Thiocapsa rosea: one gene and its partner. The protein of the gene in region 1 binds, or shares a complex with, the protein of each later gene. Links are inferred from orthologs where the notes say so. Each region holds a gene or a part of one and is shown in the gene's direction. Other genes may lie near its edges.

Region 1 (11,429 bases):
CCGACGACGTCGCGTTGAGCGTCCAACCTGACATTGATCAGGACCTGCGGGTAGGGCGCAACCTCCGCACAGACCTCGTGCAGCTCTCTGTCCAGACGTTTTAGCCCGGCCAGGACCTGCAGTGCCGCGACGATGCCGTCACCCGTGCTGGTGCGGTCGCGACAGATGATGTGTCCGGAGGGCTCGCCGCCGAGGATGCCGTCCGAGCGCTTCAGATGCTCCATGATGTAGCGGTCGCCGACCTTGGCCCGCACGAATCCGACGCCGAGGCGTTGCAAGGCATGCTCGAAGCCCAGGTTGCTCATGAGGGTGCCGACGACCTCGCCGCGCATCGCCCCGTCGGCAAGGCGGTCCTTGGTAATGACGTACAGGAGTTGATCGCCGTCGATCAGCCGGCCTTTGCCGTCGACCATCAGCACCCGGTCGCCGTCGCCGTCGAAGGCGATGCCAAGATCGGCCCCTTCTTCCACGACCGCTCGGCACAGGGCGTCCGGATGGGTGGAGCCGACATCGCGATTGATGTTGAACCCGTCAGGCTCGGCGCCGAGGCGGATGACCTCGGCGCCGAGCTCTTCGAAGACATAGGGCGCCGTGTTGTAGGTCGCGCCGTGGGCGCAATCGACGACGACACGCAGTCCACGGAAATTCATACTCGTCGGAACGGTGCTCTTGCAGAACTCGATGTAACGCCCGTTGGCGTCGTCGATCCGCTTCACCTTGCCGAGCGCGGCTGAATCAACCGTGCGCAGGGGCCGCTCGAGCTCGGCCTCGATCGCTTCTTCGACCTCGTCCGGGAGCTTGTCGCCGTCGGCCGAGAAGAATTTGATACCGTTGTCTTGATAAGGATTGTGCGAGGCGGTGATGACGATGCCGGCCGAGGCGCGAAAGGTCCGCGTGAGATAGGCCACACCGGGCGTGGTCATCGGCCCGAGCAGCCGGATATTGACTCCGGCCGCCACCAGGCCCGCCTCCAAGGCCGACTCGAACATATAGCCCGAAATCCGCGTGTCCTTTCCGATGAGGACCTTTCCGCCATTGCCCTGGCCGAAGACGCGTCCGGCCGCCCAACCGAGCTTGAGGACAAAGTCCGGGGTGATCATCCCCTCCCCGACGCGCCCACGGATCCCGTCCGTCCCGAAATAACGACGTCCCGACATATCGGCCTCCGTGCCTAGTGTTCGCTGGCAGGTCGTCCAAGTGTCCCGTCGTCGGGACCCGACTCGGGATCCGCCTGTCGAGCGCGATCGGAGCGACGACCGGCCGGGCGGCCGCCGGTCTCCTCGTCCTCCCAGTCACTCGGCGGACGTGGCGGGCGCCCGGACATGATGTCGTTGATCTGCTCCGCATCGATGGTCTCGTATTTCATCAACGCGGCGGACATGGCGTGCAGCTTGTCCATGTTGGCGGTCAGCAGGCCGCGGGCACGCTCGTAGTTGCGCTCGATGACGTTGCGGATCTCCTCGTCGATGAGATGCGTCGTCTCGTCCGAGACACTCTTGTGCTGGGTGACCGAGTGCCCGAGGAAGACCTCTTGCTCCTCCTCGCTGTAGGTCAGCGGACCCAGCTTGTCGGACAGACCCCACTTGGTGACCATATTGCGCGCGATCTCGGTCGCACGATGGATGTCGTTCTGCGCGCCGGTGGTCACGCTTTCCGGGCCGAAGATCAACTCCTCGGCCAAGCGTCCGCCGAAGAGGCTCGAGATGCTGCTCTCCAGGCGCTGCTTGCTGTAGCTGAAGCGGTCATCCTCGGGCAGGAAGAGGGTCACGCCCAGCGCCCGACCCCGCGGGATGATGCTGACCTTGTGCACCGGATCGTGGTCGGGGACCAGTCGACCGACAATGGCATGGCCGGACTCGTGATAGGCGGTCAACCGCTTCTCGTCGTCGGACATGACCATGGAGCGACGCTCGGCGCCCATCATGATCTTGTCCTTCGCCTTCTCCATGTCGTCCATGTCGACCATCTTCTTGTTCGATCGAGCGGCGAAGAGAGCGGCCTCGTTGATGAGGTTGGCGAGATCCGCACCCGAGAACCCGGGCGTGCCGCGCGCCAGGACCGACGCCTTCACGTCCTCGCCCGCCGGGATCTTGCGCATGTGCACCTTCAGGATCTGCTCGCGACCGCGCACGTCCGGGAGCGGGACGACCACTTGGCGGTCGAACCGACCCGGACGCAGGAGGGCCGGATCCAGAACGTCGGGGCGGTTGGTCGCCGCGATGACGATGACGCCCTCGTTGCCCTCGAACCCGTCCATTTCAACCAAGAGCTGGTTGAGGGTTTGCTCGCGCTCGTCGTGACCGCCGCCCAGACCGGCACCACGATGCCGGCCGACCGCGTCGATCTCGTCGATAAAGATGATGCAGGGAGCGTGCTTCTTGGCCTGCTCGAACATGTCGCGCACGCGCGAGGCGCCCACACCGACGAACATTTCCACGAAGTCCGAGCCCGAGATGGTGAAGAAGGGCACCTTCGCCTCGCCTGCGATCGCGCGGGCGAGCAGGGTTTTGCCGGTTCCGGGCGGACCGACCATGAGGACGCCTTTCGGGATCTTGCCGCCGAGCTTCGTAAATTTGCTCGGATCGCGCAGGAAATCGACCATCTCCGAGACCTCGTCCTTGGCCTCCTCGGCACCCGCGACATCCTGGAAGGTGACCTTGACCTGATCCTCGGAGAGCATCCGGGCGCGGCTCTTGCCGAAAGACATGGCACCGCGACCGCCGGCACCGCCCTGCATCTGGCGCATGAAGAAGATCCAGATCGCGATCAGGATCAGGAGCGGGAACCAGTTGATCAGGACCTGCATGAGGACGGATTGCTTCTCGGGAGGCGCGGCCTTGATCACGACGCCGTGATTCAGGAGGTCCCCCACGAGTCCGTCGTCACCGGGGCTGAAGGTCGTGAACCGCTGCCCCGACCCGCTGATGCCCTCGATCGTGCGACCCTGGATCGTGACCTCCTTGACCTCGCCACCCCGGACCTGCTCGATAAATTCGGAATAGGTCAGGGTCCGAGGCGTCGTCGGCGCAGTGGTGAAATTGTTGAAGACGGACATCAGCACGACGGCGATGACCACCCAAAGAAGTATATTTTTCGCCATGTCATTCACGGCCGCTTGCCCCTGCTGATGGTGGACCGACGCGATTGTGTCGAGGTCGGACGATCGAAACTAGCACCGACGCCTCAAGGATGAAAGCCTTTGGCGACGAGGTAAAGCTCCCGGCTCTGGGATCGCGACGATTTGGGCTTACGACTGACCACTTTGGAGAAGCTCCGTCGCAGCTCGGTCAGGATGTCGTCGAAGCCCGTGCCTTGGAACACTTTGACGACCAGAGACCCTCCGGGTTGCAGATGCGACCGCGCAAGATCCAAGGCCAATTCCACAAGATACATCGAGCGCGGCTGATCCACGACCGTCATTCCGGTTATGTTGGGGGCCATATCCGAGAGCACCAGATCAAGCGGCTCGCCGCCGAAGCTTTCACAGAGCCGCTCGAGGATCTCGGGCTCGCGGAAGTCGCCCTGCATGACGACGACGCCGGCCAGCGGATCCATCGGCAGCAGGTCGAGCGCAACGACACTGCCGCGCGCCCCGACGAGGCGTGCGGCGATCTGGGACCAACTGCCCGGAGCGGCACCCAAATCCAAGACCCTCATCCCCGGGCGAAAGATCCGGTCCTTCTCCTGGATCTCGAGCAGTTTATAGGCGGCGCGTGAACGATACCCCTCGCGCTGCGCGCGCTTGACGTAGGGATCGCTGTGCTGCCGATCGAGCCATTTCCGGCTTGAGGCTGTTTTCGCCATGTCTTTAAACCGCGCCCGATGCGATATGCGTCGTGTGTTGGAGTGTCTTGGCCGCGCCGGCTCCGACAACGTGTCGGAGCCGGCGCGGTTTAAAGTATTCAAAAATATTAAACTTTAAACCGCGTCTCACCGAGATCGAGGACATCTCCGAAGCCAACCGCAACATGAAAACGACGCGTGTCGCTCTGGACGTGGTTTAAATGTCGTGCACCCAGGAGAACCGAAAGAGCTCGAGCAGCATGCCTGCGATCGCGCCACCGAACAGCCCCCCGAGAATCGCCATCGGGATGCGATCGTGCATGGCCGCACTCGCGGATTCCCACAACCCGCTCTCGATATCGATAAGAGGACCAATCATCATCCAAACGCTGCCGGCGGCCACACCTGCCAGCGTCGCCATCACCAAGGACTCGATGATGTAGCAGGGCCGCGACTCGCAATGCAACCGATGCGACACCGACAGCCACCAGCGCACGGTCGCGACATAAAGTACCCCGTTGACACTGACCAGAAACGCCAGGACCGCGAACGAGGAGAATGGATTCGGGTGAAAAGGCTCGACCAGCGCCAGAAAACCGCCGCCGATCGCACCCGTCGCCAGGCCCGCCATGGTCTTCCCCGGGACATGTCTCGAGCAACGTGCCGGAAAGCTCACGGTCAGACCGACCAGACCGGCGACGGCAGCCGCTACAAAAACCACATGGAAAACAGCGATTTGCTCGGCAAAGAGCGTCAGGACAAGGACGCCGACCAGGACACCGATGCCCGTCGCGATCAGGGCCACCTCACGCGCTCCGTAGAGCGCGGCCCCGACGGCACCCGCCAAGGCTGCGGCAGCGATGTAGGTCCCGTGGCCGAAGCCGAGGCCCTGGAACAACTCTGCGAGACCCGTAAACAAGGGCGCATAGATCATCCCGATCAGGCCCCAGACGATACCGCGCAGAACCGCCATGCGCCAACTCGGGGCCGAGGTATCGGGAGAACGGATCGAACCGCCGAAGGGTTGGGCAATCTCGGAACTCGAGGACGAGGGGTGTTGCGAGAAGGTCATGAGGATCACCGGAGAACGTCTGGGAAGGATTGCGTTCTCGAAATCAAAGCAAAAACTGGACCTGGAAGGAGCAGAGTCGGACGATCAGGGGAACATGGCTGTCGGGGGTGACACGAGCCCGGGCGCATTGGGCATCCCAAGGTTCGGCCATGCAAAGAGAAACGGGGCCAAACGGCCCCGTTACGGACGATCCGAGCCGATTGATCGACGCGATCAGCCGGCCTTAAGGGTCCAGGACGCGCACCAGCCGTTGACGTTGATCAACTTGCCGGGGAACAGGCTGCAGCCGTGCCATTCCTCGGTCGCACCGGCGACGTCGGGGAGGTGGAACTGGCAGTTCGAGCAGATCTGCTCATCGGGCGGAAGACCGGGACGAGCGGCGGCAGCACGATCGGACTTGGTTGCATCGGCGCTGTACTTGAGCGCGACCGCGGTGGGATCGTTCGCGGCAACTGCGTTTGCAGGAACCTCGGCGCGCGCGGTGCCGAAGCCGACCAAATTGATGACCGGGATCGCGGCAGCGGTACCCAGCATCACCTTGACAGCGTCGCGACGGCTCGTGCTCATTGGCTTATCGGACATGTTTGTCAACTCCTTCGAGTATTTCATTGTGGTGACATCGACACCCCCGGCTCGACCGGAAGCTGTCGCGCATTGTGCTACATTGGGCCAAAAAACGCGAGCGGAAGGCCGCGTCCGATCGGGCGGATCAGTCGAGGTAGGTTCCGGCACCCAGGTAACGGGCCTGCCAGTACGGCGTCTCGAGGCGGTCGAGCCGGACCTCTCGGCGGGATGTCGAGGCATGCACGAAACGCTCGTTGTCCACCATCAGGCCGACATGGTGCTGCTCCGGTCCGGTGCGGAAGAAGACCATGTCGCCGGCCCGCGGCTGGCGACCCGGCACGGGTGTGGCCGCGCGCAGCTGCTCGATCGAGACACGCGGGATCTGCACCCCGGCGACATGGTGCGCGTAATAGGTGAGCCCGGAGCAATCCAGGCCTTGGCCGGGCGTGTTTCCTCCGTAAACATAGGGCGTTCCGACTTGAGACAAGCCGGCCAGCACCACGTCGGCGCGCGGGCCGCCGAGATCGTTGCGCGAAGTGGCGCAGCCGGACAGGATCCCGGCAATGAAAAGGACGCAGAGAATGCAACCGCCTTGCCGACACGTCATGATCTACACTCGATATGTTTCGCAATCTCCTGTAAACGAGACTTCTAGACTGCCGAATGCCATGTGTCAAGTGAGCATCGGCGCGTCTGCCGGGAACGCGACCCCGTGCCCAAAACGCCTCGGCCGGCGGCGAGTTCGCATGAGCGCGGCTGCGTCACCGCGCGCCGAACCGGCGAAGACGCGGCATAATCGCGCTGCGGCTGCGCATCGCAGGCCATCATCGGACCGGACGCGAATCCGGCCTGGCCTTCCCCTGCGGTCGATGCACAGGCGATCACTCCGGGATGTGCGTGCGGAACAAACAGCGGACCGCTTAAGGCTCGCCGATTCGAAAACGCCACGGCCCAGCGAACAAGGACCCCAAAACGATGCGACTTTTTGATGTTCTCGCCGTCCTGATCGGATTCTCGGCGCTCTTCAGTTGGCTGAACGATCGCTATCTCAAGCTCCCGAACGCCATCGGCCTGATGCTGATCGCCCTGGTGTTTTCACTCGTGCTCTTGCTGCCGTTCCCGTTTGCCCGGGAGTTGGAGCACGAGGTTCAACGCATGCTGGCCAGCATCGATTTCAGCGAGGCCCTGCTGCAGGGGATGTTGGGATTTTTGCTCTTCGCAGGCGCGCTCCACGTCGACCTACGCGAGCTCGCCAGACACAAGTGGGCGATTGCGATCCTCGCCTCGGCGAGCGTCATCGGAGCAACCGTCCTCATCGGCTGCGGTAGCTGGCTCCTGTTCCACGCGCTCGGGATCGAGATCCCGTTCATCTATTGCATGCTCCTGGGTGCGCTTATCTCGCCCACCGACCCGGTCGCGGTGCTCGGCATCCTGAAGAACGCGAAGGCCCCGAAGTCGCTGGAGATGAAGATCACCGGAGAGTCGCTCTTCAACGACGGCGTTGCGGTCGTGGTCTTCATACTGCTGGCCGGCCTTGCTGCCGGCGAGACGACGCCGGGGTTCGGCAACACCCTGATGATCTTCGCCACCGAGATCGTCGGAGGGCTGGCGTTCGGCTTCGTGATCGGCTGGATCGCGCTGTACATGATCAGCAAGACCGCCAACTATCAGGTCGAGATCATGGTGACCCTGGCGCTGGCCATGAGCGGCTATGCCATCGCCGAGCATGCGCACGTCTCGGCACCGATCGCCATCGTGGTCGCGGGCCTCATCATCGGCAGTCGGGGCCGCGCCATCGCCGTGACCGAGGCCACCCGGTATCGATTGGACGACTTTTGGGAGCTGGTCGACGAGATCCTCAACGCCGTCTTGTTCGTGATCATCGGACTGGAGGTCTTGGCGATCAGCATCACCGGGCAGTTCATGCTGGCCGGTCTCCTTGCGATCCCCTTGGTGCTGCTCGCCCGACTGGCCAGTGTCGGTCTGCCCTTCCACCTGCTGCGCCGCCATCGCCACTTCGAGCCCGGCTTCCTCTCGATCCTGACCTGGGGCGGCCTGCGGGGCGGGATCTCGGTTGCCTTGGCCCTGTCGTTGCCGGAGGGCGAGCCGCGCGATCTGCTCCTGAGCGTGACCTACATCATCGTGGTCTTCTCCGTGCTGGTGCAGGGCCTGACACTGGGACCTTTGGTCCGCCGTGTGACCGCGAGGACCGAGGGGACGAAGAACCCCTGAACGCCGCGCGCGGACGGCACGGCATTGCCGGGGTGTCGCGCAGGACCTCGAGCGCCGCATCGCCGTGAGGGACCGCGAATCCCGACCGGATTCGAGGCGTCGCCCGACCCGAACACAACGCGCAACTCAACCGCGTCGAGAATGATATATTTTTTAATCTTTTAAACCGCGCCGGCTCGAGCGATCGTCAAGTCTGCCGGGGCCGATCCCATCCAAAACATCGCATACCGCACCGGGCGCGGTTTAACTGGAGAATCGAGATATGAGCGAAACCAAACACTGCCGGCTCTTGATCCTGGGGTCCGGCCCCGCCGGCTACACGGCGGCCGTCTACGCCGCTCGCGCCAACCTGAGCCCGGTCCTGGTGACGGGCCTGGAACAGGGCGGCCAGTTGATGACGACGACGGACGTGGACAACTGGGCCGGCGACCCCGACGGCGTCCAAGGCCCCGAGCTGATGGAGCGGATGCGTCGCCACGCCGAGCGCTTCGAGACCGAGATCATCTTCGACCACGTCAACGCGGTCGATCTCGGGACGCGTCCCTTCAAGCTGACCGGCGACTCGGCCGTCTACAGCTGCGATGCACTCATCATCGCCACCGGCGCCAGCGCCATGTATCTCGGCCTGCCCTCGGAGGAGGCCTTTCGCGGCCGCGGGGTCTCGGCCTGCGCAACCTGCGACGGCTTTTTCTATCGCAACCAGAAGGTCGCCGTCATCGGCGGCGGCAACACCGCGGTCGAGGAGGCACTCTATCTGTCGAACATCGCCTCCGAGGTCATCCTGGTACATCGACGCGACGCCCTTCGCGCGGAGAAGATCCTGCAGAAGCATCTGTTCGAGAAGGCCGAGCACGGCAACGTCAAGATCGCCTGGAACCACACGCTCGAGGAGATCCTCGGCGACGCGACCGGCGTCACCGGGATGCGCATCAAGAGCACGCTCGACGACGCGACGCAGGATATCGATCTGCAAGGCGTCTTCATCGCCATCGGTCACAAGCCCAATACCCAGATCTTCGACGGTCAGCTCGAGATGGCCGGCGGCTACATCAAGGTCAACAGCGGAATCGACGGCAATGCGACGGCCACCTCCGTGCCGGGCGTCTTTGCCGCAGGCGATGTGATGGACCACGTTTATCGTCAGGCAATCACCTCCGCCGGAACCGGCTGCATGGCCGCGTTGGATGCGGAGAAGTATCTGGACGCCTTGGCCGCCGCGGACAAATAGCGCAACCGAGCACCCCGATGCCTTGGGCACCGATCGGGCGCCCTCATGTGCCTGATACCGGCCCGGCCTTCCGATCGATGTCCATGTATAGACTGACGACCCACTCGGCGATTGCCGACATCCCCGCGGATCAATGGAACCGGCTCGTCGGGGACGACAGCCCCTTCCTGCGGCATGAATTCCTCGATGCCATGGAGCGTCACGGCTGCGTGGGCGAGTCGCTCGGTTGGTTGCCGCGGCATCTCGCGCTGCACGATACGAAGGGACATCTGGTCGCGGCCGCGCCCTGCTACCTGAAGTTCAACTCCTACGGCGAGTTCGTCTTCGACTGGAGCTGGGCCGACGCTTATCGGCGCAAAGGGCTGCGGTACTATCCGAAGCTCGTTATCGCGTCGCCCTATACGCCCGCGACGGGACCGCGACTCCTGACCGGGGATTCGCCCGCGCGCCGAGACCATGCACGCGCACTGATTCAGGGCGCGATCCGGGTGGCCGAGGAGGCGGGGGTCTCCTCGCTGCATTGGCTGTTCACGGCGGACGACGAGCAGGCGTTGCTCGAGGATCAAGGCCTGATCAAACGCGTCGGGTGTCAGTTTCATTGGAACAACCGGGGCTACAACACGTTCGAGGATTATCTCGGGACCTTTACGGCCGAGAAGCGCAAAAAGGTCAAACGCGAGCGGCGCCGCGTCGTCGAATCCGGCGTACGGATTCGACGCATCCCCGGCAACGCCGTCACGGAGGCGGAATGGGCCACCTTCCATCGCCTCTATTGCGACACCTTCGACAAGCGCGGCGGGATCCCGACCTTCTCGCTGCCCTTCTTCCAGGCCATCGGCGAGACGATGGGCGAGAATCTCCTGCTGGTGCTGGCCGACTACGGCAACGACATCGTCGCCGCCGCCTTCGACCTGGTCGGCGCACGCTCGCTCTACGGACGCCATTGGGGATGTTTTCAGGACTTCCACAGCCTGCATTTCGAGGCATGCTACTACCAGGGCCTGGACTATTGCATCGAGCAGGGCCTGACCCGCTTCGAGCCGGGTGCACAAGGCGAGCACAAGGTCAGCCGCGGCTTCCTGCCGACCCCGACCTGGTCGGCCCATTGGATCGCCGACTCGGCCTTTCGCGACGCCATCGCACGCTTCGTGACCCTCGAGGCGGAGGGCATGGACGACTACATCGCCGAGATGCAGACCCACAGTCCCCACCGCCGAGACAACAGCCTATCGGCCGCCTCGGCACCGGCCGGACAGGGTTCATCATGATCCCGCGACTCGACCCGTACGACAGGTCCGCATTCCCGGATGTTCGCCACGCACTGCGCGATCCCGACGGCCTGCTGGCGTTCGGCGGCGATCTGTCGCCGGAGCGCCTCGAAAGCGCCTACAGACGCGGCATCTTTCCCTGGTTCAGCGAAGGCGACCCCATCCTGTGGTGGTCCCCGAACCCGCGCACCGTGCTCTTTCCTCAAGCCTTGAAGGTGCCGCGCAGCCTACGCAAACGACTGCGCAAGCAGACATTCAGGGTCACCATGGATCGCGACTTCGGCGCGGTCATTCGCGGCTGCGCGGCACCGCGAGACGCGCACGGCGGCACCTGGATCCTTCCGGAAATGGTGATGGCATATGAAACCCTGCATCGACGCGGGAGCGCACATTCGGTCGAGGTTTGGCAGGACGGGAAGCTCGCAGGCGGCCTCTACGGGGTTGCCGTCGGAGGCGCATTCTTCGGAGAATCCATGTACAGCCGGGCGACCGACGCCTCGAAGGTTGCACTCGTACATCTGTGCGAGCGCCTGACGCAGTGGGGTTTCGGCCTGATCGACTGTCAGATGCGCACCGAGCATCTGATGCGTTTGGGCGCCGTCGAGATCCCTCGCGACGAGCTGGTGCGTCGCTTGGATCGGCTCTGCCGTTTGGCCGCTCCGGCAACGCCCGGTCGGCACTGGGACGACGGACGCGAGCACCTCCCCCTTCTCGACGGCAACGCGGAGACACTATGAACGCCGCGGACGGCCCCCTTGCAGGGCGCCATCTCGCCCTCTACCTGACCGGCGAGCACAGCTGCTCCTATCTGTCCGAGCGCCGGGCACGGACCCTTTTCGTTGACCCCACCGCCCACATCGACGGCGCGACCTACCAGGCCCTGGTCGATCAGGGGTTCCGCCGCAGCGGCTCCCATGTTTACCGACCGGCCTGTCGCGGCTGTGCGGCCTGCGTGCCGGTCCGGGTGCCGGTTGCGGATTTCGTCCCGAACCGCTCGCAACGTCGCAACTGGCGCCGTAATTCGGCCGAGCTGAGCCTGCTCGATACCCCGGCGACCTTCAAGCCGAGCCATTTCGAACTCTACAGACGTTACCTCAGGGAGCGCCATCCGCAAGGCGGTATGGCGGACGATGCCTCCGAAGGCAGCTACCGCCGCTTTCTGGTCGAGCGTTGGGGCGGATCGACGCGCTTTATCGAGATGAGGCTCGGGGAGCGACTGGTCGGCGTGGCCGTGACGGACCTCCTCGAGCAGGGGCTCTCCGCCGTCTACACCTTCTTCGAC
Region 2 (17,264 bases), 770 kb from region 1 along the record:
CAACCGTCCGCCCGGCCGGCTGACGGCAAGCGCGAGACGGCAGGCTCCGTCACCCGGTCTCGCTCGGGGGCTGCAACGCCTGGCCTGCGACCGACGAGCCGCGTCGGGGCTGCGGCGCGACCGGGTCACCCCTCGATGACATAGACCTCGACCCGACGATTCTGCGCCCGCCCCGTGGGCGTTGTATTGTCCGCGATCGCGCGCGCCGGACCCAGTCCCTCGGCGCTCAGCCGCGCGCTGTCGACGCCGCGCTCGACGAGCGCCTGCTTGACGGCCTCGGCACGCTGCAGCGACAGGGCGAGGTTTGTCTCTTCGTCGCCCGAGCTGTCGGTATGACCCTCGATACGAATACGCAGGTCGGGGTGCTCGGCGAGCAGCCCGGCGATCCGATCCAGGCTCGGCAGATCGTCGTTCGGCAAGGTCGCCATGCCGGGCTGGAACCGCAGCTCGGTGTCGGCAAGCTTCAGCAACATGCCACGATCGGTGTGCGTGCCGCCCAGCTCGGAAAAACGCCGGTAGAGGTCACGCAAGCCGGCCACCGCTGCAGCGGCCTCTTCACGCGCGGCAGACTGCAACCGCTCCGAGGCGGTGCGCTCCTCCTCGATGGCCTTTTCCAAGATCGCGATCCGCGAGCGGGCCTCGGCCACGGCCTTCTCGCCGATATCCTCGGCAGCAGCACTCACGGCGCCGAGCTCGGCGCGAAGATCGGCCAGCTCGGTCTTGGCGCGGGCGAGCTCGGCCTCGAGCTCGGCAGCCGTGTTTTCCTTCTCGTTCGCAACGGTCGCCTTGGCGACCTGCTCGCGTGCAAGCTGCTCGGCCAGGGCGGCGATCCGAGTCTCTGCGTCGGCCAACTGATCCGCGGAGGCCGTTCCGGCCTCCTGCAATGTCGCGGCATCGGCCTTGACCTTTGCCAGCTCGGCCTCGGCCAGCGCCAAACGCTCCTGCATCTGCGTGACGGCATCTGCAGACGGGGCCTGTTGCGACTGCTCGGCAAGCGCAGTGCGTGCCTCCTTCAGCTCGCCCTCAAGGGCCGAGAGCTGCATCTCGTGGGCGCTGCGGGCGGCATCGGATTCGGCCTGCAGGGTATGGAGTGCGTCCTGGGCCTCGGCCAAACGCGCCGTCAGCGCACGCGTGTCTTCCCCGCCTCCGGGTGCCGCGGGCAACAGGCCGGCGGCCTGTGCAGCGCGCATCAGCTCCTCGTCCTTGGGAGTCGCCTTTGCCAGACTCACGCGCTCGTTGAGGTGGCGCTCAAGCAGCTCGATCTGCTCGCGATGCTCGGCGGTCGACTCGGCGATCACCCGTTGGAGGCCGGTCAAATCCTTCTTCAGGCTCTCGGCGTTGGCCAGCGCCGCGTCGTACTGAACCTGGAGCTCCTGATAGGCCGCAATGCCACGGTCACGCTCTTCGAGCGCCGCAGCCGTCTTCGCCTGCTCCTCGGCAAGCACGCTCGCATCGGTTTGGCGGAGCGTCTCGATCGCCTCCCTGAGTGCGGCCTTGTCCTGCTCGGCAGCGGAGATCAGCTCCTGCAACTGGCGGCGCTCCCCCGAATGCAGATCCGTCAGCTCCCGGATACGCTCTTGAAGTGCCGCAATCTCGCTTTCCAGCGGAACGATCCGCGCTTCCCGATCCTTGATCCGTGCATCCGCCTCGGCGATACGGACGTCCTTCTGATCCAACTGCGCCGACAATTGACCTGAGTACCAGTCGTACAGCAGATAGACACCGATCAAAGCGACCAACAAAACCCAGGCAATCGGACGCACCAACGCGGAATTGGAACCGGACATCGTCATCTCCCAAGGCGATCGTTGTTATAGGTATACGAGCCCGCGAGATTATCCCGGATTGGGGCGCGGGTCTCCAGCGCCCGCTTTGCGCCGCCTCTGCCGCCGGCGCCTTAGCCGCCGCCGGCTTCGACTGCCGCCTCGAGCGACTGCTGCGCGATCTCCAGCTCCTCGTTGGTGGGAATCACCAGCACCTGCACTGCACTCTCCGGCGTGCTGATGCAGCGCTCGCCGCGCTCTTCGGGCGCATAGTTGGCGATGTCGTCCATCTTGATCCCGAGGTTCTCCAGACCCTCGCAGGCACGACAGCGAATCTCCGCGGCGTTCTCACCGATACCGCCCGTGAAGACGACGGCGTCGACCCGGCCGAGTTCGGCGTAATAAGCGCCGATGTATTTCTTGATCCGATGGGCCGTGATGCCGATAGCAAGCTCCGCACCGTCGTTGCCTTCCTCGGCCAGACGATCGATCTCGCGCATGTCGTTCACCCCGCTGATTCCCAGCAGACCGCTCTGACGATTGAGCAGATCCTCGATCGCATCGATCTCCATGCCGAGGTTCTTGGCAAGATAAAAGAGCACGGCCGGATCGATGTCACCGCAGCGCGTGCCCATGACGAGACCCTCCAGCGGGGTGAGTCCCATCGAGGTATCCACGCTCTTGCCGTCGCGGATCGCCGTCGCGCTCGAGCCGTTGCCCAGATGCAACGTGATCAGGTTGCAGCTCTCCAAAGGCCGGCCGAGAAGAGCCGCGGCGCGCTTGGCGACATAGAAGTGCGAGGTGCCGTGAAAGCCGTAGCGGCGAATCCTGTGCTCCCGATACAGCCACTCCGGAATCGCGTAGCGATAGGACGTCCGCGGCATCGTCTGATGGTAGGCGGTATCGAAGACGGCGACTGAGGGGACCGTCGGGAAGAGCCGTCGGGCGACCTCGATGCCGGCGAGGTGGGCCGGATTGTGCAGCGGCGCGAGGGGCACCACGTCGCGAATGGCATCGACGACGGCATCATCGACGATGGTCGGGCGCTTGAAATGCTCCCCGCCGTGGACGACGCGATGACCGATGACGGCCAGCTCCGAGACGTCGCCCAGGACCCTCGTCTCGTGCAGGGCCTTGACGATGCGATCGATGCCGTCCTGATGGGTCGGGATCGGCACCCGGGCGCGACCCGACTGCCGGATCCCCGATGCATCCAACCACTCCTCCTTGATTTCGCCCTCGGGCTCTCCGATGCGCGAGACCGAGCCCGAGGCGAGGGCAACCCAATCCTCGCTGAGGAAGAGCTGATATTTGATCGACGAGCTGCCTGAATTGAGGACGAGTACCTTCACCTGAGTCTCCTGATCAGTCCCGAGTCACGTGGGCGTCGGCATCGGCTTGCGCCGCGGCGAGGGCGTGATCGTTCTGTGCCTGAATCGCGGTGATCGTCACCGTATTGACGATGTCTGTCACGGTGCAGCCGCGACTCAGATCGTTGACGGGCTTCTTCAGGCCCTGCAGCACCGGGCCGATCGCCACAGCATTGGCGCTGCGCTGGACCGCCTTGTAGGTGTTGTTGCCGGTATTGAGATCCGGAAAGACGAAGACGGTCGCGCGACCGGCGACCTCGCTCTCGGGCATCTTCGAGCGCGCCACCCCGATGTCGACCGCCGCATCGTACTGGATCGGACCTTCCAGCTTGAGATCGGGACGACGCTCGCGTGCGATCCGCACCGCCTCGCGCACCCGCTCCACATCCGCGCCCTTTCCCGAGCTGCCGCTGGAATAGGAGAGCATGGCCACACGCGGCTCGATCCCGAACGCGGCTGCCGTCCCGGCGGAGGTGATGGCGATGTCTGCCAGATCTTCCGATGTCGGGTTCGGGTTCACGGCACAGTCGCCGTAAACCAAGACCCGATCGGCGAGACACATGAAGAAGACGCTGGAGACAAGCTTCACCCCCGGCTTGGTCTTGATGATCTCGAACGCCGGTCGGATGGTGTGCTGGGTGGTGTGTACGGCGCCCGAAACCATGCCGTCGGCGTCGCCCGTGTGGACCATCATGGTGCCGAAATAGCTCACGTCCTCGAGTGCGTCGCGTGCCATCTGCTCGGAGATGCACTTGTGCTTGCGCAGCTCGAAATAGGTTTGCGCATAGCGCTCGCGATCCGGGGCGGTGATCGGGTCGATGATGGGGATGTCATCCAGCTTGAGCCCCAGCTCGCCGATCCGACGGCGGATCTTCTCGGGGTCGCCGAGCAAGGTAAGGTCCACGACCTGGCGCAGCGTGAGGATCTCCGCCGCCCGCAGGATCCTCTCGTCGGTGCCCTCGGGCAGCACAATGCGCTGACGACGCGACTTGGCGCGTCGCACCAGCTCGTACTCGAACATCAGCGGCGTGGTGCGGTCGGAGTGTCGCACCGCGATCCGAGCGCGAAGCTCTTCGATGTCCACATGGCCTTCGAAGAGACCGAGGCCGGCCGCGATCTTGCGTTCGTCACCGGGGAGGATGGTCGCCTCGATGCCGTTCACCCGCATGGCCGTCGTGAAGGTGTCGGTCGGCACCCGCAGGATCGAGACCTTGGTGCGGCGCAGACCCTCGAGCAGACGCTGGACGTTCTCCGCCGGCTGCAGTCCGCCGGTCAGGAGCAGCCCGGCCACACGCGGGAAGGACGAGGAGACGTCGGCCGCGAGACTCGCGAGGATGATGTCCGAGCGGTCGCCGGCGGTGATGATGAGACAGCCGTCCTCGATGTAGCTCAAGAAATCCGGGACCTCCATGGCCGCGATCTTGTAGTTGGAGACGACCTGGTTCATCGCGTCGCCGTCGCCGCAGAGACATTCGCAGTCCAGGGCCTGGCGGATCTCGCCGACGGTCGGCATGCCCAGTGCGGCCTGGCGCGGCAGCACGTAGACGTTCTCGCGCTCCGGCAAGAGCTTGCGGGCACGGGCCTTGACCGTCTCGACATGTTCCGGGTCGACCCCGTTGATGACGCTCGCAAGGAAGTCTCCGCCGCGATTACGCATCGACTCGTGGGCCATGTAGAGCGCCTCGAGCGCCTCCTCCGGGCTGCGCCCGAAGCCTTTCACCACGACCACGACGTTGCAGCCGAGGTTGTTGGCCAGGTCGGCGTTGAAGTCGAACTCCAGGGAGGGCACGAGGCCGTCGAAATCGGTTCCGGCGCAGACGACCAGTTCGCAGCTCTCTTCCAGCATCTTGAATTTATTCAAGATCATCTTGAGTAGTTCGTCATACTGACCGGCTGCAACCAGATGACTGGCGGTTTCCGCCGTACAGCCGTAGAGCATCTCCGGAGAGAAGGGAAGGTCGTAACGGCTGCGGATGAGTGTGGTCAGGTTGTCCTGCTCGACGCCCTTGGAGACGATCGGGCGAAAGAACCCCACCTTCCGATTGATGGCATAGAGCATCTCCATGAAGCCCAGAACAACCACGGACTTACCGCTGCCGGAACCGGCACCGGCGATGTAGACGCTTTGCATGGATCTTCCTCTTGCGCGAAACAGGCTGGACGGGGTCGAGCGACCCGATCGAGTGATTTGATGATTCGGCACGGCGAACGCCCCCGAATGCTGCACTGCGCAAAAATACCAGAAAACGGCGCTCGACGGCGACCTCGTATTAAGCCGCGTCCGAGCGATATGTTGATGTCCGGCTCAGGTCCGCACCCTCAAGTGCACCAAAGGTCTTATCCCTGACGCGGCTTAAGTCATTAAAATTTTTATCGTCTTGAACCGCGTCGACTCGGACGCCTGTCGGTATCCACAATATCCAGGCAAACCCCGCGCCGTCCATGTCGCACCGGACGCGGTTCAACCGCGGTTCAAAGGGCCTCGGACAGCCGCCACTCGCCGAAACTCTCGGTCAAGTACGCCTTGCTGCTGATGTAGTTCAAAACGTTGCGCAGTCGGTAGAAGCGCACGACCGAGTCGACCCGGATCAGTTCGTTGCCGCGCTCATCGAAGAAGAGGATCGACGGGGCATAGAAAAGTCCGAGCTGTTCGGCCCACGCGCGTGCCGTGGTGCGCTCCCCGGAGGGCGTAACGACGGGCGTCTCGGACCACATGTCGAGCTGGACGCTGTCGAAGTTACCGAAATAGCGCGTAATCGCGGGCTCCTTCAGGGCTTGGCCGTGCAGCACGTCGCAGGCATGGCAATCGCCTTGCTCGAAGAAGACGGCGAGCGGGCGCTCGCTCGGGAAGCGTCGATCCAGGTTGTACGGGGGCTTCGCGAAGAAGGGCTGCTCGTTCAGGTCCTCCGGCTCGAACACCATGCGGTTCTCGCCGCGGGCGAGATAATCCCGAAAGGTCTCGCGGGTGTAGTGCCCGTCGGCGACATACTCGAGCGCGGCACGGAACTGATAGGGCGGATAATAGCCGCGCAAGCGCAGGGCGAGCTTGCCTTCGGCGTCGTAGAAGAGCAGAGAGGGGGTGAAATTGGTGTCCTCGCGGATGGAGAACTCACGCTCGGTCATCACCGCGCCGTCGATCGTCGTGACCTCCTCTACGCCCCAAACGTCGATGGAGACCAGATCGAAATGACGCTGCGTGTACTCAAGGATATCGGAAAGACCGAAGTTCTCGTTCAGAAGTTTATGGCAGTAGGCACAATGTTTCTGGCCGAAATAGACGATCAGCCCCTGTTTGTCGTCGGCGATCGCCTCCTCGAGGTCGCTGGGAAGATCGAGGAAACCCGTTTTGAACCAATCCGGATGCTCGAGCAAATCCTCGCGCGGGAAGTCGTCGAAGCTGTAGGCCGAATCATCCGGCGGGGGCACGTCTTGGGCCTTCGCGCCGTCGATGACCGTCGGGGCGCCCGCGAGCAGGCCCAGTGTCAAGACGATCGCCGAGGCGGCGGAAAAACGAAACATGCGTGATCTCCGTTGGGGGTTCAAACCGCGTCCAGAGTGAAATGCGTCGTTTTCACGTTGTATCGGGCTCAGGGATTCTTCCGACCTTCTTGGAGACGCGGTTTAAAATTTAAAATTTTTTAGTATTTAAAATGCGCCCGCGCCGACAGTTGTCGGAGCCGGCGCGGCCGAGACAAATCAACACACGACCCATATCGCGTCGGGCGCGGTTTAGGGTCGAGGCTCGCGACCCATAACACGCAAGGCGATGAACAGGGCCGCGACCGACCGGGCCTCGTCGAAGTCCTCCCGAGCAAGCAACGCGTCGATCGCGTCGAGCCTCCAAGGCACCACCTCGATCGGCTCCGGCTCGTCGCCGGGGAGCGACTTGGGATAGAGGTCGCGCGCCAGCACGATGAGACTATGATGCTCGATATAGCCGGGCACCAGCGAGACGCGTTTGATGATGCGCAGGTCACGGGCGCCGTAGCCGATCTCCTCCTGGATCTCGCGATCGGCGGCGGCCAAGGGATCCTCGCCGGCCTCCACGACGCCCTTGGGCAGGCCGAGCTCGTAGCGGTCGCTGCCGGCACCGTACTCGCGGATCAGGAGCACGGTTTCGGCGTCGAGCATGGGGACGATCATCACCGAATCCGTGCCCCCGGGCACGCGCTCGAAGGTGCGGCGCGCGCCGTTCGCAAACTCGAGATCGACCTCCTCCACCCGGAACAAGCGGCTCTGGGCGACGATCCGCCGATCCAGTATTTTCGGTTTGCGCAGCATGAACGAAACTCCGATGGGTCAAGTCGCTGCGAAGCGACGCTGGAAACACGAGGCGACAAGGGGCATGGCATGATCGATTGGCATCGTATCGACTCCGTCTTCCTGGATATGGACGGCACCCTGCTCGACCTGCACTTCGACAATCATTTTTGGCTCGAGCATGTCCCCGCGCGCTACGCGCAAGCCCGTGGGCTCGCGCCCGAGGTCGCCAAGGCCGAGCTGCTCGCCCGCTATCGCGACGTCGAGGGTACACTCGAGTGGTACTGCGTCGATCACTGGAGCCGCGAGCTCGGTCTGGATATCGCCCTGCTCAAGCAGGAGGTCGAGCATCTGATTGCCGTCCATCCGCACGTGCTTGACTTTTTGGAGGCACTCGAACGGCGCGGCAAGCGCCGTGTCCTCGTCACCAACGCCCATCAGAAGGCGCTCGCGCTCAAGCTCTCGCGCACACGGCTCGGCGGGCACTTCGACCGGGTCATCTGCTCGCATGACTTGAAGGTCGCCAAGGAGACGCCGGGGTTTTGGCCGCTGGTTCAGGCGATCGAGCCCTTCGACGTGGAGCGGACCCTCTTCATCGACGACAGCACAAGCGTCCTGCGCGCAGCGCACGACTTCGGATTTCGCTGGTTGATCGCCGTCGTCGAGCCCGACTCGAAGGGTCCGAGGCGCGAGGTCGCCGATTTCCCGGCGATCGCTCACTTCGGCGATCTGCTTCCGGGTCTGCATTCGGACTGACCGAGTGACAAGGTGCGGTTTCGCCGCTCAATCGACCGGCTCGGGCGCCGGAGCAGGCGTCGGCGGATTCGTGCCGTCTGCGCTCGGTTTCTTGGCCCGACGCCGCCGACGTCGCTTCTTCGGCTCACCCGTCGAGGTCTCCGTCTGCGGCGCGCCCGCCTCCGGGCTATCGATCACCGGCGCGTCGCTGACCGCCAACCGGGCCGCCGCCGACGGATCCGTAAGCGCAGCGATCTCGGGCTGTCTGCGAGGTGCCGCGACAGGGGTCTCGGCCGGAGTCTCCGCGGACGGCGCCCTCGGCTGCGCCTCCTCCGACCGCGATGGCGACCGGGACGGCGACCGACGCTCCCCGCCCGAGCGTGGACGGCGCTCGCCGCGCCCGGCACCGGCTCCGCCGCCACGGGGCGCGCGTGCAGGCCGCGCCTCGCACCGATCCTCTCGGTCCGGGCGCATCCGGCTGCGCGGATTCACCTCGGCGAGCAGCGCCGGATCGACCGGCTCGACGGGGATCTTCGCGCCGATGAATGCCTCGATGTCCGGCAGGCAGAAGGCATAGGTCTCGCAGACGAAGCCGATGGCGTCGCCCGCGGCACCGGCACGCGCGGTTCGCCCGATGCGGTGGACATAGTCCTCCGGATCCTCGGGCAGATCGTAGTTCACGACATGGGTCACGTCCGGGATGTGCAGGCCGCGCGCGGCCACATCCGTGCCGACCAGCACCGGGAGCGTGCCGTCGGTGAAGTCCTTCAGGAGCTTCAGACGCTTTTTCTGGGGCACGTCCCCGGAGAGCACCGCGGTGTTGATCCCGTTGCCCTGGAGAAAACCCCAGACGCGATCGGCCTCGCGTTTGGTGTTGACGAAGACCATGATGCGCGCATCGTCCCAGCCGCGGACCAGGCCGAGCAGCAAGGCGATCTTCTCCTCGTTGGAGGTCATATAGCAGCTTTGGCGCACGCGATCGGCCGTGATGGTCTCGGTCTCGATCTTTACGAGCTGCGGGTGATTCATGTGCTCGTAGGCGAGCTCGGTGACGCGATAGGAGAGTGTCGCCGAGAAGAGGAGCCCCTGACGGTTCTCCGGCGGCGGCATCCGCCGGAGCAGGAAGCGGATATCCTTGATGAATCCGAGGTCGAACATGCGATCGGCCTCGTCGAGCACGACCGCCTCGATCGCCTGCAGGTCGAAGACCTTTTGCTTGAAATAGTCGATCAGGCGCCCAGGTGTGCCGATGAGGATATCGACGCCGCCGGCAACCTGATCGCGCTGCTCCTGATAGCCTGCTCCGCCGTAGACCACGGCGATGCGCAACCCCGTGTGCTTGGCAAGTAGCTCCGTATCCCGGTGAATCTGCACGGCAAGCTCGCGGGTCGGGGCTAGTATCAGCGCACGCGGACGTGCGATCTGCACAGGGGCAGGTCCGGGATTGGTCAGCAGGCGCTGCATCAGAACGATCAGAAAGGCAGCGGTCTTGCCGGTGCCGGTCTGGGCCTGACCGGCAACGTCCCGGCCCGACAGTGCGATCGGCAGGGTTTGTTCCTGGATCGGGGTACAGCGGGTAAAGCCCGCCTCTTCGAGTCCGTCGATGATCCGTTGATCGAGCGCGAAGCTGTCGAAGCGGGTCTGAGTGAGGTGTTTGTCGGTCATGACGTGGGGAGTCCCTGGAGCTACGCGCCTCGCGGAGTGGGCAAGGCTTGCAAATTCTCTTCGCTTTGGATCAAATAGCATCTTACTCAAGGGCACATTCCAACGCCAATTCGCCCGCCCGCTCCACGACCCGTTCGCGCCGCGCCCCAGCGACCCCGCTCCGCCGTCATCCGCCGAACGTGATACCGAAACAACCGCCCGTGCCGCAAACACCCTATGGGAGATCACTTCAGTGAGCGATAGCATCGTCCATGTGACCGATGATTCATTCGAAGACGAGGTTCTGAAATCCCTCGAACCCGTGCTCGTGGACTACTGGGCCGACTGGTGCGGACCCTGCAAAATGATCGCACCCGTGCTCGACGAGATCGCCGGGGAGTACGCGGGCCGCATCAAGGTCGCGAAGCTCAACATCGACGAGAACCCCAACACCCCGCCGCGCTACGGGATTCGCGGCATCCCGACCCTGATGCTGTTCCGTCAGGGCGAGGTCGAAGCCACCAAGGTCGGGGCGGTGTCCAAGTCCCAACTGACGGCCTTTATCGACAGCAACCTCTAACGGCCATCGACAACGGCATCCGGTTCAACCTCCCGGCCGTCCCGCGGACCGGAACGGATACCGGCACCCATGGCCATCGATCGACACTCCCGAGGGGCCGCCGCCAAGGCGCCCCGTCCCCGTAAAGCGACCACCCCCAACCGCGTTCCCCCGCAACACGGGCCCTGCCCCGGGGCGTTGCCGAACACCCCCTCACCTCCGCCGACGACAAAAAATGTGATGAACCTAACCGAATTAAAGAAAGCGCCCGTACCCGAGCTGGTCGCACTGGCCCAGTCCATGGAGATCGAAGGCGTCGGGCGGTCGCGCAAACAGGACCTGATCTTCGCCATCCTCAAGGCGCAGGCCAAACGCGGCGAGGACATCTACGGCGATGGGGTGCTTGAGATCCTCACCGACGGCTTCGGATTCTTGAGATCCGCGGACGCCTCCTATCTCGCCGGACCGGACGACATCTATGTCTCCCCCAGCCAGATCCGCCGCTTCGCACTGCGCACCGGCGACACCATCTCCGGGAAGATTCGGCCACCCAAGGACGGCGAGCGCTATTTCGCACTGCTCAAGGTCAACGACATCAACTTCGACCGGCCGGAAAACGCCAAGTCGAAGATCCTCTTCGAGAACTTTACCCCGCTGTTCGCCAACAAGCGGCTCACCCTCGAGATCGGCAACGGCAGCACCGAGGACATCACGGCGCGGACCATCGATCTGGTAGCCCCCATCGGCAAGGGCCAGCGCGGACTCATCGTCTCGCCGCCCAAGGCCGGCAAGACCATGATGTTGCAGAACATCGCCCAATCGATCGGTCACAATCACCCGGACTGCTACCTGATCGTGCTGCTGATCGACGAGCGCCCGGAAGAGGTCACGGAGATGGCCCGCTCGGTGCGCGGCGAGGTCATCTCATCGACCTTCGACGAGCCCGCGACACGCCATGTGCAGGTTGCCGAGATGGTCATCGAGAAGGCCAAGCGCCTGGTCGAGCACAAGCGCGACGTGGTCATCCTGCTCGACTCCATCACCCGACTCGCACGCGCCTACAACACGGTCGTGCCTTCCTCCGGCAAGGTCCTGACCGGCGGTGTCGACGCCAATGCACTGCAGCGGCCCAAGCGCTTCTTCGGTGCCGCGCGCAACGTCGAGGAAGGCGGCAGTCTTACCATCCTGGCCACCGCGCTTGTGGACACCGGCTCGCGCATGGACGATGTGATCTACGAGGAGTTCAAGGGCACCGGCAACATGGAGATCCACATGGATCGCCGCATCGCCGAGCGCCGCATCTTCCCTTCCATCAACATCAACCGCTCCGGTACGCGCCGCGAAGAGCTGCTGATGAACCCCGCCGAATTGCAGAAGATGTGGATCCTGCGCAAGATCCTGCACCCGATGGACGAACTCGCCGCGATGGAATTCCTGCACGACAAGCTCAAGGCGACCAAGACCAACGACGAGTTCTTCTCCTCCATGAAGGGTTAAACCGCGTCTCGGTGTGACATGAAACGCGCTGAGCAGGTCCGCACGCCCTGCGTGAACCAACAACCGATGCAGTCGACGCGGCTTAAGTCTTTATTTTCTTTTGTTCTAAACCGTGTCCGACTCGGATCTCGCGGGGTCCGCCAGACGGCCATTTCAAACGCGACATCAAGGCTCGCTCGGGGCGCGGTTTAGCCATGTACGCGCCGAAGCCGATGCGTCCGCTCTGGCCGCCGCTCATCAAGCGGGACAAGCCCCCTAAGCCAGGGCAGACCGAAGATGAACGGCGCCAGGCGCGAATCCCGCTCACGCATCATGAGATCCTGGCCCTTGCCGAGCCCTTCACGCGTCGGGGGCGGCATGTCGATCTCGCCGGGAGCGACCGACTGGCGCGCCGTATCCGTTTCAAACCAACCGCATATCCGGGCACGCGGGGTGATCCGGGCGGACTCACCGAGACGCTCGTCCTCGAAAACCCGGGGCGACAACACTTCCGACTGACTCGGACGCTGACCGACGCGGCGGGGCGCGTGGCGACCCTGCGCAGCGACGGGCCGGACCCGAAGGCCCTGATCGAGCGGGTCGATGCGGTGGATCCGAGGCGTCAATTCCCCAGGCTCGGCGGGGTGCGGGTGGCCTGCAGTTATCGGATCGAGGTCGACCCGGGCACCGACGGAGGCTCGAACGAGGCGGTGCGTCTCGTCTTCCTCCGCGCCTTGACGGACGTCGACGGGATCGGTATCGAACTCGACGCACAGGTCGGGCATGGGATGCCTGCCGAGATCCGGCTCGTTTCGACCCCGCAGCGCGCGATCCGTCCATCGGAGGATCTGCTGGCGGTCTTGGGATGGGCGTGGCGGTCATTGCGTCCATTCGACAGGGGTTGGCGTGCCCATCTGCGCATCCCGGCGACCGAGCCCGCGCGCACGCCGGATGTGGAAGCCAAGCTCGCACGGACCTTGGAACATCTCGTCACGACACTCGGCGCATCGCCCGCCGACTTTCACCGGACCTGGCTGCGGCAGCGCTGGTTCGCGTTGGCGAGACGCACACTCGGACTCATGACGATCGCCGGCCTCCTGGCCATCGGTCCGGGGATCCTGCTGTTCGGCGCCCCGGAGGGCTCCCCGCTGCGCCTCTTGTCGTTCGTGATGCCCTCGCTCCTGATCCTCGTCCTGATCGCGCGACACGAGGCGCCGAGCCTGAAGGTCACACCGCTGCCGCGGCCCTTGCCTGCCGACGCCTGGACGCCGATTCCCCGAGATGCCCACGACGACATCTCCGACGACCTCCACGCGTCAGCGTAGGGTAAGCAGATAGGCCACCAGGTCGGCGAGTTCCTGCTTGGTCAGGTTGGCCGCGGGCATGGTGGCATTTGGAATGGCTGCCTTTGGATCGGTGAAATAGAGCGCGAGCCAAGCCGCGTCCCGCCGCTGACCGACACCGTCCAGCGAACCTCCGAGGTTGGCCATCGGCCCCGACACGCCGGCGACGATATGACAGAGATTGCACAGCTTCGCCTCGTAGACCAGACGGCCGGCCTCAGGACTCCCGTCCTCGGCGCAGACCGTTGCAGCCGGCAAGGCCAAAGTGGCGAGAAGGGCAGCAGTCGCGCGGTGTCCGTTCATCGGGGTCTCCTTTGCGCCGTGTCGTTCGAATCAGTTGTCGGGCTCTTCGGGCGAGGTCTCAGCCGCCTCGCCCGCTAAACCGCGTCCAGAGCGAAATGCGTCATTTTCACGTTGCGTTCAGCGTCGGGGACTTCCTCGATCTTGGCGAGACGCGGTTTAGGATTTAATATTTTTGAATACTTTAAACCGCGTCCCCCGCTAGGGCTTTGGATGCACCAAACGCCGAGCTCAATCGGAAGTCAGCATATCGCTCTGGACGCGGTTTAAATAGGTCATGAGATCCTTGTGCCCGACATGCGCGTGGCAGGTCACACACCGAAAGTTAGAGCCGGCCTGAAAGTAGGCCGCATGCGCGAGGGCCGTGGTCGGGTCCTCCGCCGGGGCATCCTCAAGGGCTGCATGACACATGATGCAGCCGGAGTCGTAGACGTATTCGGCGCGACGCTCGAGGAGACCGATCCAATCCGGCTCACGAAACACCGATCGCAGCTCAGCCCACCCGTCCCGAATGCCGGTCGTGACCTTGGCCGCAAGATACTGCCCGGGACTCTCATGGGGCAAATGACAGTCGACGCAGGCGGCCTTCAGGCCACGCGGATTGCGCCCGCCATGGACATCCTGGTCGTAAGCCAAGGCGAAGGGTTCCATGGAATGACAGGTTGTACAAAAATCACGGCCGGAGGTCGCCTGGACCGCGCCTTCGACCAGAATCCAGCCCCCGGTCATCAGAATGCCGACGGACAGCAGGCCGAGCACACCCAGAGTGGTCAGGAGCCATTTCCGCTTGGTTGTCATGGGAGGATCATTCCCTCTTCTGGCGATAGAAGCCGACCTCGGCGATACAGACATCGGCATGAAACACACGACCGATACCCAGGATCCCGAGCTTGGTCAGGCGCCGTGTATCGAGCCGCTGGACCAGCCGATGCGGCTCGAACGATTCGAAGGGCAGATGCACCTCGCGCCACTCGGGTCCGGCGACGAAGGACGCGCGATAGGACTGCCAAGGCAGAAGGGTTGCCGTGGATTTCAGATGGAGGTTGTAGACCTCGCGGTTGCCGTGCACCAGGAGCCGAACCCCGTCGAACGTGCTCGCATCCAACCCGGTCTCGGGACCACCCGGCGGGGTCAGATCCAACATCGCCTGAACGAAACCGCCGTTGTTCGCCAGACTGACCTCGCCGGCGAGACAAAGCGCCTGCCGCCCATCCACGACACGCCGCTTGATGGCCCCCTCCGAGCGCCCGCCCATGACCTGATCGGTCACGGCTCGCCACGGCGTACCCAGTGCCGAGAGACCGTCCGCACGGGAGAAATCGTCGATCAGCCCCCCGTCCGCGAGGGATGGATTGAGGATAGCGAGCATGAGCAGCAACCCCGCGATGATGGAACCGAGAGAGCAACCTTTGTACATTTAAACCGCGTCCGGAGCGAAATGCTAAAGTTTCAGGTGAGCTCGACGTTATGGCCTGTCCACGGCCCTTAGCGGGGACGCGGTTTAAATTTGAATATTTTTAATATCTTAAACCGCGCGGCTCCAGCGGTCGTCAAGTCTGCCGGGGCCGATCCCATCCAAAGACATCGCATACCGCGCCGGGCGCGGTTTAACCATGACATCACGCAACCGGATGACCCCATGATGGCCCGACCGAGCACTCTCCATCTCGTCCTCCCGGCCGCTGCTGCGGCGCTTTGGCTCGCCATGACGCTCGCGATCGGGGATGCGCCAGCGAGCGAGGCCCAATACCTTCCGATCTCGGCGAAGGCCGAGGTGGGCTCGGCGACCATCCTGCTGGAGGTCGCACGCACGCCGCAGGAGCGCGCACTCGGCCTCATGTTCAGACCGGCCCTTGCGGACGATCGCGGAATGCTGTTCCCCGCCGACCCCTCGCGCCCGATCCGGATGTGGATGAAGAACGTCCCGGTCGCGCTCGACTTGGTTTTCATGTACGAAGGTCAGGTCGTGGCATTGGCCGAGCAGGTGCCGCCCTGCCTCAAGGCGTCCTGTCCGAGCTACGGCCCCTTCAAGCGAGCGGTCGATCAGGTGCTCGAGCTGCGCGCGGGGCGTGCCGCCGAGTTGAGACTGAAAGTGGGCGACCCGATCCACATCACACACACGGACTCATGATCCCGGACGCAGCATGTGATCATCGGTGGAATTTCCGTCGGGCGCCGCTTTTTCGTGACCTGTTAAACCGCGCAGGCTCAAGCGGCTGTCAAGTCTACGCGCGCCGATCCCATCCCAAAACATCGCATACCGCGCTGAGCGCGGTTTAGGCAGGTTCGTGCAGATCGAGCCGCCGCTCGATCCGCCCAAGGCGCCCCTCGATTTGATCCATGCGTTGGTGCGCAATGGCGTTGTCGCCGTGCAAACCGGCGACTTGGGATTCGAGCGACGACAAGCGAAGCTTGATGGTGCTCGTATCTTCGGCCATCTGATCGATTCGTGCGCGAATGTGCCGCAGGTGCTCCAGAATAAGGTTCTCGACATGATCGGTCATCGGGTTCCTCCGATCCGGTTTTGATGAATCATTTCGATAACGACGGTATCGTCGGCGACCCGCAATGTCTTTGCCAGATCCCGGGTTCTCACCGACTCCGCACCCAATGACTCGCAAGTTAGAAGCTTGCGCCGGCAGCCCGCCGTAGATACGGCTAGAGCCTTGCCACGCACCCTAAAGCAGTCTGGTTAAGACACCGAGAAAGGCGGCATTCTCCTCGGCCCGACCGACCGTCACACGCAGACAGTCCTTCAGCATCGGATGCGCGCCGTTGAGGTTCTTGATCAAGATACCCTGATCCTTCAGCCCTTTGAAGATGATGTCGGCACGATCCTCGGCGACACGCATCAGGATAAAATTGGCCTCGCTCGGATAGGCGTGGACGCCGTTCAGGGTCGAGAGCGTGGTCTGGAGACGCTGGCGCTCGGCTCGAATCATCCGTGCCTGCTCGTCGAGAAGCGGTTTGTGCTTCAGTGCGAAGGCCGCGGATGCCTGGGTCAAGACGTTGATGTTGTAGGGCAGGCGCACCTTGTCGATCTGTTCGAGCCAGGCATGCGGTCCGACCAGATAACCCAGCCGGATCCCCGCCAGCCCCATCTTCGAGACCGTGCGCATCACCAGGAGGTTCTGCCAGTCGCCGAGGAGCCCCAGGAAACTGCAATCGGTAAAGGGCGCATAGGCCTCGTCGACGATGACCAGGCCGGGCGCCGCCTCGATGATGCGCACCATGTCGTCGGCATCGAAACGATTGCCGGTCGGGTTGTTCGGGTAGGCCAGGTAGACCAATGCCGGCTGCTCGCGCTCGATCGCGTCGAGCATGACCGGCAGATCGATCGAGAAGTCGTCCGGGCGCAAGGGCACGCCGACATAGTCCATACCGGCGAAGCGGGCGATCATGCGGTACATGACGAAGCCCGGATCGAGCGACAGGACCTTGCGTCCGGGCTGCGCGACGGCGATGGCGAGCATCTGGATCAGCTCGTCGGACCCGTTGCCCAAGAGCAAACCCATATCGGACGGGATGGCCATCGCCTCGCGCACAGCCGCCTGGACCGCCGCGCCTTGCGGGTCCGGGTAGCGGTTCAGAGCAACCTCGCGCAGGCTCTCGAGCCACTCGGCCTTCAGTGCATCGGGCCAGCCGTAGGGGTTTTCCATGGCATCGAGCTTCACCAGTCCCGCCGGGTCCGGGACATGGTAAGCCGATAGGGCACGGATATCGGGGCGAATGAGCTGGCTGATCAGGTCATGCATGGGCGTCTCGCGAAGGTGCTAGTGCAGCGCGGCAGATGTGTCGAGACCGTTCGTGGTCG

What was found.
Region 2: the proteins of trxB (region 1) and trxA are in contact, whole or in part, in a crystal structure (PDB 1F6M), measured with the Escherichia coli proteins. The link is inferred for Thiocapsa rosea from one-to-one orthologs.

What each region holds. Positions count from the first base shown.
Region 1 is NZ_RBXL01000001.1:386,972-398,400, forward strand. The notes cover bases 7,020-9,896. They hold trxB (thioredoxin-disulfide reductase), read left to right. Parts: upstream 7,020-7,913; coding sequence 7,914-8,879; downstream 8,880-9,896. Other genes in these bases: BDD21_RS01750 (cation:proton antiporter), read left to right, coding at 7,020-7,651; BDD21_RS01760 (GNAT family N-acetyltransferase), read left to right, coding at 8,963-9,896. In the rest of the region: glmM (phosphoglucosamine mutase), read right to left, coding at 1-1,157; ATP-dependent zinc metalloprotease FtsH, read right to left, coding at 1,172-3,100; 23S rRNA (uridine(2552)-2'-O)-methyltransferase RlmE, read right to left, coding at 3,184-3,804; BDD21_RS01735 (hypothetical protein), read right to left, coding at 4,001-4,855; BDD21_RS01740 (high-potential iron-sulfur protein), read right to left, coding at 5,069-5,437; BDD21_RS01745 (C40 family peptidase), read right to left, coding at 5,565-6,026; more of BDD21_RS01750, read left to right, coding at 6,395-7,019; more of BDD21_RS01760, read left to right, coding at 9,897-10,147; aat (leucyl/phenylalanyl-tRNA--protein transferase), read left to right, coding at 10,144-10,884; BDD21_RS01770 (arginyltransferase), read left to right, coding at 10,881-11,429.
Region 2 is NZ_RBXL01000001.1:1,159,738-1,177,001, forward strand. Bases 8,719-11,688 are described here. They hold trxA (thioredoxin TrxA), read left to right. Parts: upstream 8,719-10,025; coding sequence 10,026-10,352; downstream 10,353-11,688. Other genes in these bases: BDD21_RS05355 (DEAD/DEAH box helicase), read right to left, coding at 8,719-9,793; rho (transcription termination factor Rho), read left to right, coding at 10,572-11,688. Also shown: BDD21_RS05320 (urease accessory protein UreD), read right to left, coding at 1-53; BDD21_RS05325 (OmpA family protein), read right to left, coding at 126-1,787; BDD21_RS05330 (acetate/propionate family kinase), read right to left, coding at 1,898-3,115; pta (phosphate acetyltransferase), read right to left, coding at 3,129-5,264; BDD21_RS05340 (thioredoxin family protein), read right to left, coding at 5,606-6,652; ADP compounds hydrolase NudE, read right to left, coding at 6,863-7,414; yrfG (GMP/IMP nucleotidase), read left to right, coding at 7,484-8,149; more of BDD21_RS05355, read right to left, coding at 8,177-8,718; more of rho, read left to right, coding at 11,689-11,828; BDD21_RS05370 (hypothetical protein), read left to right, coding at 12,023-13,132; BDD21_RS05375 (c-type cytochrome), read right to left, coding at 13,124-13,453; BDD21_RS05380 (cytochrome c3 family protein), read right to left, coding at 13,682-14,248; BDD21_RS05385 (CIA30 family protein), read right to left, coding at 14,256-14,867; BDD21_RS05390 (DUF192 domain-containing protein), read left to right, coding at 15,090-15,581; BDD21_RS05395 (hypothetical protein), read right to left, coding at 15,727-15,954; hisC (histidinol-phosphate transaminase), read right to left, coding at 16,129-17,205. UniProt on the Escherichia coli protein: Participates in various redox reactions through the reversible oxidation of its active center dithiol to a disulfide and catalyzes dithiol-disulfide exchange reactions.